Regions from separate parts of the Blautia sp. HCP28S3_G10 genome, predicted to be linked through region 2. Evidence: riboswitches for the same ligand, from Rfam matches in the RefSeq annotation. Region 2 holds a riboswitch; the other holds the start of a gene.

The links. A riboswitch is a leader RNA that binds a small molecule or an ion and turns the genes downstream of it on or off. The one in region 2 is predicted to bind ZMP and ZTP.
Region 1: another riboswitch for ZMP and ZTP. It lies ahead of ACTNB8_RS06455 (formate--tetrahydrofolate ligase); the one in region 2 lies ahead of ACTNB8_RS07870 (IMP cyclohydrolase).

Annotation. Positions count from the first base shown of each region.
Region 1 covers NZ_JBQHUL010000011.1:8,706-14,621, forward strand. Annotated here, with positions in the region: gene ACTNB8_RS06430 (GH32 C-terminal domain-containing protein) at 36-470, opposite strand; gene ACTNB8_RS06435 (DUF4866 family protein) at 570-1,220, shown strand; gene ACTNB8_RS06440 (AraC family transcriptional regulator) at 1,316-2,137, shown strand; gene ACTNB8_RS06445 (DUF4867 family protein) at 2,190-2,789, shown strand; gene xylB (xylulokinase) at 2,827-4,284, shown strand; ZMP/ZTP riboswitch at 4,498-4,581, shown strand; gene ACTNB8_RS06455 (formate--tetrahydrofolate ligase) at 4,687-5,916, shown strand, end outside.
Region 2 covers NZ_JBQHUL010000015.1:22,101-28,016, forward strand. Annotated here, with positions in the region: gene ACTNB8_RS07850 (iron-containing alcohol dehydrogenase) at 1-73, shown strand, start outside; gene ACTNB8_RS07855 (3D domain-containing protein) at 146-1,213, opposite strand; tRNA gene ACTNB8_RS07860 (tRNA-Gly) at 1,548-1,620, shown strand; gene ACTNB8_RS07865 (phosphoribosylaminoimidazolecarboxamide formyltransferase) at 1,810-2,994, opposite strand; gene ACTNB8_RS07870 (IMP cyclohydrolase) at 3,008-3,721, opposite strand; ZMP/ZTP riboswitch at 3,892-3,973, opposite strand; gene guaB (IMP dehydrogenase) at 4,016-5,473, opposite strand; gene ACTNB8_RS07880 (DUF6106 family protein) at 5,542-5,916, opposite strand, start outside.

The DNA.
Region 1 (5,916 bases), on a different contig from region 2:
GGAGATTTCCATCAGGCTCTTTTCTATTTACTGAATCATTTCTTCAGCCAGGTAGTTACCTTGCAGTTGGTAACCTTCAGGCTTCCCTCAGAAGCAAACAGGGATAAGCTTTCTCCCGGTCTCTTGTATGCACGTGCATTCAAAGCCACACCGTCAACATAAATGGTAGCAATTGTATCATCCACGATCATACGAATGTTATATTTCTTTCCCGGAATCAGATCAAGCGGTCTTTCCAGTCCGATGTTCTGATTTGCAGGCCATGGCCAGTTCGGTTTTTTCTCGAATACATAACGGTTCTCTGTAACATTAAATACAGACTGATAAGATTCTGCTTTGTCCTCATCTTCATAAAATCTCACGCCAAATGTTCTTGTGCCTTCAGAAAACTCCACATCTGCTTCAAATTTGAAAATGTCACCGGTATTTCTTCCAATAACTACTTCTGAGCTCTTAGTTGGTGTATCGATTACGAAATCATCCTTAACAGAGTTGGCTAACTCTCAAAAACTTTAACCTGATTTGAAAGCATCCCGGCTGCGGAAGATGGCGATGAAGCAGGCTCTGATATACCTGGAAATGTATTTGCATCAGCATTGTTCAGGGCATATGAAAATAAAGACCTGTCAGCTCTTTTGATGGCTGTATGTGATAACAGTATGTTCGATCTTCTGAGAAATTCATTTCTTATTCCTGTGCGATCTAACGATAAGGGAGTTCAGAATCCGATACTTCTTACAGATGAAGAGGGAAGATTCCTTGAGAAAAAGATTCCACTTATCCTGGAAAAGAGATACAGGAAATTCCAGCATATATATGAACTGATGGCACGGCCTTCTGAGTATAGAATGTATATGGCCGAAGGGTTTCGTGAAAAACATGGATATGATGGAACCGGTCAGATAGAAACCGTAAAAACCGGCGAATATACAGGTATACTTCTGGTGTTTGAACTTCCGGATTATGTAGAAAAAACAGTACAGGATACATCGGTATATACGATTGTATGGGAATATCTGATGCGGCTGCAGCAACGGCTTCCTAGAGCCATGATGTACTATGGAGTGATGAATGAGAACGGGCAGGAACGACATACAAGTAAGCTTGGTATCTTTCTTCCTTTCACTCATTTTGAACATGAAATGGATAAAAAAATTGAAGAAGCGGTAGAAATCGGATCCGAATGCCGGAATGCAATAATAGACAAAACAAAGATGTAGAAACGGTGCTTTCAGATATAAAATGATTGTTATTTGTATTACAGTTCGTTACAATAATAGTAATTATAAAATTTACGTATGACTGGAGGAATGTCATGGAATTTCAGCATGAACTTGTAATACCTGATGAAGGACTGCCATTTAAATTCTTTCTGTTTGAAGGAAGTCAGGGAAATTATGTCAGAGAAAAACACTGGCATACGTCAGTGGAAATTTTCGCAGTAATGGAAGGTTCCCTTGTGTTTTACCTGAATGAAGAAGAGCATCCGCTGAAAGCAGGAGAGCTGATGATCATTAATTCAAATGAGGTACATTCCATTGATTCACCGGAAGAAAATCAGACTGCTGTATTGCAGATTCCTCTGAAACAGTTTGAGGATTATTTTACAGCTCACAGATTCATCAGATTTTCTGGAACAATACCGGAAACAGATAAAAAACTGGGTAAACTGATTTGTGAGATGTACCGGCTTTATATAAAAAGAGGAACCGGATATGAATTTAAAATCCGATCTTTTTATTACGATGTCTTATATATGCTGGTCAATGAATACCGTATCAGTGAGGTCGGTGAACAGGAAGTACGGCACAGCAGAAGACTTGATGCACTGTCAAGAATTACCGCATATATGCGTGAACATTATCAGGAAGAACTGAAACTTACAGAAGTGGCTTCTATGTTCGGATATTCAGATGCTTATCTTTCAAGAATGTTTCAGAAATATGCAAATGTCAATTTTAAGACATATCTGCAGGATATTCGGATGACTTATGCATACAGGGAGCTTCTGAATACGGATAAAACCATCAGTCAGATAGCATTGGACAATGGCTTCAGCAGTAACAGAGCATTTTCAAGGGAATTTCAGAAAAGATACGGAATTCTTCCAAGTGAACTTAAACGGAAAATTAAATAAAAGATTGTCTGTGCTATGATGGATTTATCAAAAATAAAGGAGGTTACTTCAGGTGAAGATTCAGAATGTAGCAGACGATTCATTTCGCAGATATGGAAAAGTACTGGAGGGGTATGATTTTGCAGAACTGCTTAAAGAAATGAAACATACTCCGGTGCCGGAAGATGTGACCTATGTTCCTTCTGTAGAAGAAATGGAAGCTCTGCCAGTAGCAAAAGAATTGCAGAATAAAGGATATGGCGGTCTTCCGATTGAAATCGGATACTGCAACGGACATAATAAAAAATTGAACGGACTGGAATACCATCGCAGTTCAGAAATCAATGTTGCAGTAACAGATCTTGTACTGCTACTCGGACATCAGCAGGATGTTGAGCGGGATTTTACATATGACACTTCTAAAGTAGAAGCATTCCTTGTTCCTGCAGGAACTGCCATAGAAGTATATGCAACGACACTTCATTATGCACCGTGTCATGTAAAAGAAAGTGGCTTTCAGTGTGTTGTGGTTCTTCCAAGAGGAACGAATACAAAGCTTACCTTTGAGAAGGATTCTGAAGGAGAAGACAAATTTCTTACAGCTAAGAACAAATGGCTGATCGGTCATGAGGAAGTGACTGTTGATATTGCAAAGAGTCTTGCATATTCCTGAAATTTGTGCAGGTACATCAAAAGAAATGGGGAAAAATATGTATTTTATTGGAGTAGATCTTGGAACATCAGCAGTGAAACTTCTTCTGATGCAGGAATCAGGAAAAATCTGTAATATTGTATCAAAAGAATATCCTCTTTTCTTTCCCCATCCAGGCTGGTCAGAACAGAATCCGGAAGACTGGTTCAGCCAGAGCATGGAAGGAATGAGGGAACTGACAGAAGGAATCGACCGTTCGCAGGTTGCCGGAATTGGATTTGGCGGGCAGATGCACGGTCTGGTTACCCTGGATAAAGATGATAAGGTGATCCGCCCTGCAATTCTCTGGAATGACGGACGTTCCCAGAAGGAAACAGAATATCTGAATAATGAGATCGGCAAAGAAAAATTATCCCGGTATACGGCAAATATTGCATTTGCAGGATTCACGGCACCGAAGATTCTGTGGATGAAGAAAAATGAGCCGGAGAAATTTGCAGAGATCGCAAAGATCATGTTGCCAAAAGATTATCTGGCATACAGACTTTCAGGATCTTTCTGTACAGATGTATCCGATGCATCCGGCATGCTGCTTCTCAATGTAAAAAAACGCTGCTGGTCCAAAGAAATGATGGAAATCTGTGATGTAAAAGAAGAGCAGCTTCCAAGGCTTTATGAAAGCTGGGAAGTAGTCGGAAATCTGAAACCGGAGATCGCGGAAGAACTTGGATTTTCGAAAGAGGTGAAAGTAGTGGCAGGTGCCGGTGATAATGCGGCAGCTGCAGTTGGAACAGGAACTGTCGGCGACGGACAGTGCAATATTTCTCTTGGAACTTCAGGCACTATCTTTATATCCAGTAAGAAATTCGGAGTAGATGAAAATAATGCACTTCATTCTTTCTGCCATGCAGATGGAAGCTATCATTTTATGGGCTGTATGTTAAGTGCTGCTTCCTGTAATAAATGGTGGGCAGAAGAAATTCTCCGGACAGGGGATTTTGCAGCAGAACAGGCGCCGATAAAAACATTGGGAGAGAACAGTGTTTTTTTCCTTCCGTATCTGATGGGAGAAAGATCCCCGCATAACAATCCTGATGCAAGAGGCGTATTCTTCGGTATGTCCATGGACACAACAAGGGCAGATATGACGCAGGCGGTTCTGGAAGGTGTTGCATTCGGACTCCGTGATTCCCTCGAGGTGGCAAGAAGCCTTGGAATAAAGATTGAGCGTACCAAAATCTGCGGAGGCGGAGCAAAGAGCCCTCTCTGGAAGAAGATCATTGCAAATGTAATGAATCTGAAAGTAGATGTTCCGGAAGTGGAAGAGGGACCGTCTCTGGGAGGCGCTATGCTGGCTGCTGTAGGCTGTGGAGTATATCCGGACGTTGAGACAATCGGAAAGAAAATGGCGCATGTAGTAGATACTGTGGAGCCGGAAGAAGAACTGGTTGCTAAATATGAAGAAAAATATCAGAAGTTCAGGAAGTTATATCCGACGCTGAAACCACTGTTTTGACAAAGGATGTTAAATCTTTAGATATTTTGTTAAAAAAAGAACATGACCAGAAGTGGAAAATGTCAGCTATAATTTGTTTTGTAATAAAATATTATGCATATTAAATAAAAAACAAATATGTTTCTTTTGCAAATTGCAAGAAATTAAGAAAAACATTGATATTTTCTTGACAAGACACTATGTTTTATGATAGTATTTTCTCAACAAGTTAAAGAAATCTCTGACTACTGGCGGAGCAGTGGAAATCACCACATGGGAATCAGAGATTTGCAAGAGCCGACCGTCTGGGCAGTATTTGAGAACATATCAGATACTGCCCTTTTTTAAATCATTAAAGATCATAAAAAATGAGGGATTATTATGATCGTCGGTCAGGTGTCTACAAGAAAGGAGACTAAACTTATGGGATTCAAAAGTGACATCGAAATTGCACAGGAGTGCACAATGCAGCCGATTACAGAAATCGCAGCAAAAGCAGGTATTGATGACAAATACCTGGAGCAGTACGGAAAATACAAAGCAAAGATCGATTACAACCTTCTGAAAGAAACAGAAAAAAAAGACGGCAAACTGATCCTGGTAACAGCTATCAACCCGACACCGGCAGGTGAGGGAAAAACAACCACAACAGTAGGTCTCGCAGATGGTATGCAGAAACTCGGCAAGAACGTTATGGTTGCTCTTCGTGAGCCATCCCTCGGACCGGTATTCGGTGTTAAGGGCGGCGCAGCAGGCGGCGGATATGCACAGGTAGTTCCAATGGAAGACATCAACCTTCATTTCACAGGTGACTTCCATGCGATCGGAGCAGCAAACAACCTTCTTGCAGCAATGATCGACAACCATATCTTCCAGGGCAACGCACTGAACATCGACCCACGTAAGATCACATGGAGAAGATGCGTGGATATGAATGACCGTCAGCTTCGTAATGTAGTAGACGGACTTGGCGGAAAGACAAACGGAATGCCGCGTGAAGACGGATATGACATCACAGTTGCATCCGAGATCATGGCAGTTCTCTGCCTGGCAAGCGACATCAAAGATCTGAAAGAAAGACTTTCCAGGATCATCATCGGATATACATACGGAAAAGTTGCAGAGCAGAAACCGGTAACAGCTGGTGACCTTCATGCAGAAGGCGCTATGACAGCACTTCTGAAAGATGCCCTGAAACCAAACCTTGTTCAGACACTGGAGCATGTACCGGCAATCGTTCACGGCGGACCATTCGCAAACATCGCTCACGGATGTAACTCCGTAACAGCAACAAAAATGGCCATGAAACTTGCAGACTATGCAATCACAGAAGCAGGATTCGGTGCTGACCTCGGTGCTGAGAAATTCCTCGACATCAAATGCCGTATGGCAGGGCTGCACCCGAACGCAGTTGTTATCGTAGCAACTGTACGTGCACTGAAATACAACGGCGGTGTGCCGAAGGCTGATCTGAACAACGAAAACCTGGAAGCACTGGAAAAAGGTATCCCGAACCTTCTGAAACATGTAAGCAACATCAAAAATGTTTACAAACTTCCATGCGTTGTTGCAATCAATGCATTCCCGACAGATACAAAGGCAGAGCTTGACTTTGTAGAAGCAAAATGTAAAGAGCTCGGCGTAAACGTAGCA
Region 2 (5,916 bases):
ACGGACTATCGGTGTATTTAAGCAGTTAAATATGAAAGATATGGAAAAAATCTATCAAATGGCTTCAAGATAAACAAAAACCTTTCAGTACCATCCCGGTATTGAAAGGTTTTATTTATCCGTTCCGTACACAGTGTCAAATATTTTACTGAATCAGGTATACATCTGTATAATATACACCTTTTGCCTCTCCTTCAGCATGCGTTGCCACATAAATGTCAATACAGTTTGTCTTGATCGCACCTCCACAGTCTTCTGCAACATACACCTGTCCATTAATCACTACTTTACTTCCATATGGTATCTGAGACGGATCAACTGCAATTGTATGATTCGTTGTCGCTATAACTCCTGTAGACGTAATTCCATTTGACCACGGTCCACAGCAGATACTACAAGGACAATAATGTGTGATCTTGAACTTGCCAAGCGGTTTCAGGGAAGCATCAGAGGAAGCTGCAACCGGTGTTCCGATCTGAACCCCATTTTCTTCTGAAACTGTGCCGCCTGCTTCGATCGCATCTGCGAAAACACCTTCACCCGAACTTTTATGAACTGTACCGGCGTTTTCTTTTTTATCAATTGTATCTTCCGAAGCTGAATCTGCTTCCGGAAGATTTAGGACACTTGTGGGTATATATCCTTCCTGGCTGCTTCCGTCACTGGCCTGATACTCAATCCTGCTCCATCCGCCATTCACTGTTCCGGTTCTTTTAACCTGGTCAAGTTCAATAACTTCTCCGACAACTTCTCCATCTTTTCTTCCCGGAAAATCCAGTATATCACAGTCAGACTTCACCTCTACCTCATCTTCCACCGATGTGATCTGGATATCCTCACTCAACATCTGATTCTGTATGTATCCATTGACTTTTCCATCACTGCTGTCGTAAGACACCTTACTCCAGCCATTATCACAGACACCGTTTCTCTGTACCTGATTTCCTAGTGTAAGTTCTTCAAGTACTTCACCATTATCACCCGGTACAGTATATATATCAGCCGTTCTGGAAGTAACATACAGTGTTTCCTGCTGTGCAGCCACTTTGACCGTATTTCCACTGCCATCTTCAGTTTCAAAAGTCTGAATCGTCTTGTTCTCTTTCTGTGCATTTTCAACTACTGTTTCATAATCCAGAACAGCACCATATGCATTCACCGACTGACTCAGTAATGCAATACTCAAAACCACTGTTCCTATTTTAAATTTCACTGAATGCCACCTCGTCTCTTTTTTAATCCTGTTACTGTTCATATATTTTTCAACCATGCTATCTATAAATTGTTTCGTGCAATGCACGCCCACAATTTTACCCTGGTACCACCCACTGCTTATTGCTTTTTGCAATTGAAGCGGGGGGACTTACTTGGTTCGGTAAAAATATTGTAGCACAGGAAATAAACGAATTCCAATTATACACAGATTTTTCACTGTTTTTTTATGAAATAAAAAAAATCGAAAAAAAATCAAAAAAACATTTGACAACAGCAATTTCATCTGGTATAGTATGAATTGTCGCTGAGGTAAACACCTCAACAAAACAAATGCGATAGTGGCGTAGTTGGTAACGTGCGACCTTGCCAAGGTCGAGACCGCGGGTTCGAGCCCCGTCTATCGCTCTTAAGAATCAGGATTATTCCTGATTCTTTTTTATTCTGCAAACCATCTCTACTAATAGCAGTTCCCCAAAAACATTGATTTTATCTTTTCTAACGAATTATATTTCTATTTTATCCAATACACAGAAAACCTGGTGTATGTTATCATGTTGAAAACATACACCAGGTTTTCGTGAATTAAATAATAAATCAATGATGGAACAATCTGATGCCGGTAAATGCCATTACCATTCCATACTTATTACATGTCTCAATAACTGCATCATCTCTTACAGATCCACCTGGCTGAGCAATATATTCCACGCCGCTCTTATGCGCACGTTCAATATTATCACTGAAAGGGAAGAACGCATCAGAACCAAGTGTAACCTCTGTCATCTGATCCAGCCATGCTCTTTTCGCTTCTTTTGTAAATACAGCCGGTTTCTCCGTAAATGTATTTTCCCATACGCCATCAGCAAGAACATCCATATATTCATCTCCGATATAAACATCAATAGCATTGTCACGCTCTGCTCTGCTGATAGTATCCTTAAATGGAAGATTCAGAACCTGCGGACTCTGACGAAGGAACCAGTTATCAGCCTTCTGGCCTGCCAGTCTTGTACAGTGAACACGAGACTGCTGTCCTGCACCCACACCGATTGCCTGTCCGTTTTTGACATAACATACGGAGTTAGACTGTGTATATTTCAGAATAATCAGAGAAACTTTCATATCTCTCTTTGCTTCTTCACTAAGATCTTTATTATCTGTTACAATATTTGAGATCAGTTCATCATCAATAGCAAGTTCCTGACGCCCCTGTTCAAAAGTGACTCCAAATACCTGTTTATGTTCCAGCTGAGCCGGTACATATTCAGGATCAATCTCAATCACATTGTAGTTTCCTTTTTTCTTCTGTTTCAGGATTTCAAGTGCCTCTTCCGTATATCCAGGTGCAATAACGCCATCAGAAACTTCTCTCTTGATGAGCATTGCCGTATCTTTGTCGCATACATCTGACAAAGAAATAAAATCGCCAAAAGAAGACATACGGTCTGCGCCTCTGGCTCTTGCATAAGCACATGCAAGTGGAGAAAACTCCTTCCAGTTCATATCATCTACCCAGTAGATCTTTGCAAGTGTTTCTGTAAGAGGCAGTCCTATTGCAGCTCCTGCAGGAGAAACATGTTTAAAAGAAGTTGCGGCCGGAAGTCCGGTAGCTTTTTTCAGATCACGCACAAGCTGCCAGCCATTAAATGCATCCAGGAAATTGATATATCCAGGTTTTCCGCTCAGAACTTTAATTGGAAGTTCTCCATTATCCTCCATATAAATTCTGGACGGTTTCTGATTCGGATTGCAGCCATATTTTAACTGAAGTTCTTTCATTTCTCTTTCCCCCTTAGCAGTTCTTATTTATGATAGTTGTTTCATATTTTCCAGTTTCAATATCAATATAACGTACAAAAAGAGAAACCTTATTGTCCTCGTTCAGATTATTCCAGAGCAGTTCTGCAAACTCGTGCATATCATTCGGAATATCAACCAGTTTTGGTTCTCCCTCAAAACTCGGAAGTGGATTTCCATCACATTTATATGTATGGATAAAACGTCCCTCTCCAGGAATTGCATTTTCATATGCATATGTATAGCGGAGACATGCATCTGGATTCCCATTGTTGCTCTTGAGAATTGACATTGCATAACTGTATTTTCCATTTTCAATATGCATTACACCAGAAATACGTGGTGTATAATTCGGTCCATCCGGTTCAAATTCACGGCTTCTTAAAGACTGTTCAAATGTCAGCTGACGGTCAAGGCCTTCATAAATTGTATCTGTCTGATCTCCGTTTGTTACGATGGTTTTATTTCCAAGGACTCTTACCGGTGCATAAATGATAAGACTTGGATCAGTAAGTTTTGACGGGTCAAATGCCTCTGTGCGGATTCCCTCTCCTTCTGTTACAAAAACACGGTTTCTGCTGTTTTCGCTGCGTCCCATGATAAAATATGCAGTTACTGCTTTTGTTCCGTCAGCAGAACGTCCGATGATGATTCCTCTTCCGGGATAAGAATTTTTTTTCAGTTCCTGTTCCAGTGAAATTTTTTCCATGATCATTCTCCTTTTTGCACTTTATTGTATTGGAATGCACTACCTCGATTTGAATACAGAAAGTCTGCCACCGGCAGCCTTTCTTGCATACTTTGGCATACAGAAAATCTGCCACTGACAGCTTCTCTTGTATACTTTGGCATCAAAAAACCGCCTGGGTAGTCTGTCATTCAGGCTGCCCAGGCGGTCGGCTTTTCACTTACTGCACTCCCTGTAGGTAATTCCTACTTTCCGCCAGTCATGCAGTCGTTATCTATACTTTACAATACTTTATTTTAATTTTCAAGGGAAAAATTATTTATCGTCTACGCTGTAGTTCGGAGCCTCTTTTGTGATATGGATATCATGCGGATGAGACTCTTTAAGAGATGCAGCGGAAATCTTAATAAATCTTCCGGTTGTTTTCAGCGTTTCGATGTTCTCTGCTCCACAATATCCCATACCGGAACGGAGACCACCTATAAGCTGGAAAATAGTATCTTCAATATGACCTTTATAAGCCACACGGCCTTCAACACCTTCAGGAACAAGTTTCTTCGCATTTTCCTGGAAGTAACGGTCTTTGCTGCCGTTTTCCATGGCTGCGATGGATCCCATTCCACGGTAAACTTTGTATTTACGTCCCTGATATAATTCAAATGTTCCCGGGCTTTCATCACATCCGGCGAACATGCTTCCCATCATACAAACATTTGCTCCTGCTGCAATTGCTTTTGTAACATCTCCGGAATATTTAATTCCACCATCTGCGATGATCGGGATTCCGAAGCGGTTTGCAACTTCATAACAGTCCATTACTGCTGTAATCTGCGGCACACCAATACCTGCAACCACACGTGTTGTACAGATAGATCCAGGTCCGATACCAACTTTAACAGCATCCACACCTGCATCAATAAGAGCCTTTGTAGCAGCTCCTGTAGCAACGTTACCTGCAATAACCTGAAGATCCGGATACACATCTTTGATCTGACGGACAGCCTTAAGAATGTTCTCAGAATGACCATGTGCAGAATCAATAACAATAACATCGACATTTGCATTCACAAGTGCTTCCACACGTGCAAGAACATTGGAAGTAATTCCAACAGCCGCACCACAGAGAAGTCTTCCCTGAGCATCTTTTGCTGCCAGCGGATATTTGATCTGTTTTTCAATATCCTTAATGGTGATCAGACCTTTTAAATTAAAATCATCATCTACAATGGGTAATTTTTCTTTACGGGATTTTGCGAGAATTTTCTTTGCTTCTTCAAGTGTGATTCCCTCTTTTGCGGTAATCAGACCCTCGGAAGTCATACATTCTCTGATTTTTTTACTGAAATCTGTTTCGAATTTAAGATCACGGTTGGTGATGATACCGACAAGTTTCCGGCCTTCTGTGATCGGCACACCGGAAATACGGAATTTAGCCATCAGATTATTTGCATCTTCAAGAGTATTGTCTGCGGATAAAAAGAATGGATCTGTAATAACACCGTTCTCAGAACGTTTTACTTTATCTACCTCTTCTGCCTGCGCCTCAATAGACATGTTCTTATGGATAATACCAATACCACCCTGTCTCGCCATTGCGATTGCCATACGATGTTCGGTAACTGTATCCATACCTGCGCTCATCATAGGAATGTTAAGTTTGATTTTTTTTGTTAAATACGTTGTCACATCTACCTGATTCGGAATTACTTTTGAATACGCCGGAACTAACAGAACGTCATCAAATGTAATACCTTCACCGATGATAGTACCCATTGCATTTCCTCCCTTGTATTGTTTAATATAAGATTTGTAGCCTAGTGTAACAAAAATAAGTTACAGTGTCAATCCAAAAAAACTTTGCCAGGTGCTGAATTTTTGATAGCCTGTATCATATGTTCGTCCGGTTCGATAATGATTCTGCAGTTTTCATTTTCGGATTTTATTATAACAGCAAAGCGTCTGTGAGACGGATCTCCTGATGAATAATCCAGCGTTTTCAGCTTTGTATTTCCGTTATAATAGTCCATTCGATGAGAATTCAGTGGTGCGATCAGATCGGCCTCCCTGATATCCAGTGATTTCACTTTTTTTCGTTTGGACTTTGCCATAACTGCATCAATATCAAGTTCCCCATTTACAAAAAGATATTCATATTCCATATCTGTCTTCGGAATGATGAAATAGCAGGCTACCGCAAGTGCAACCGCAACTATAAG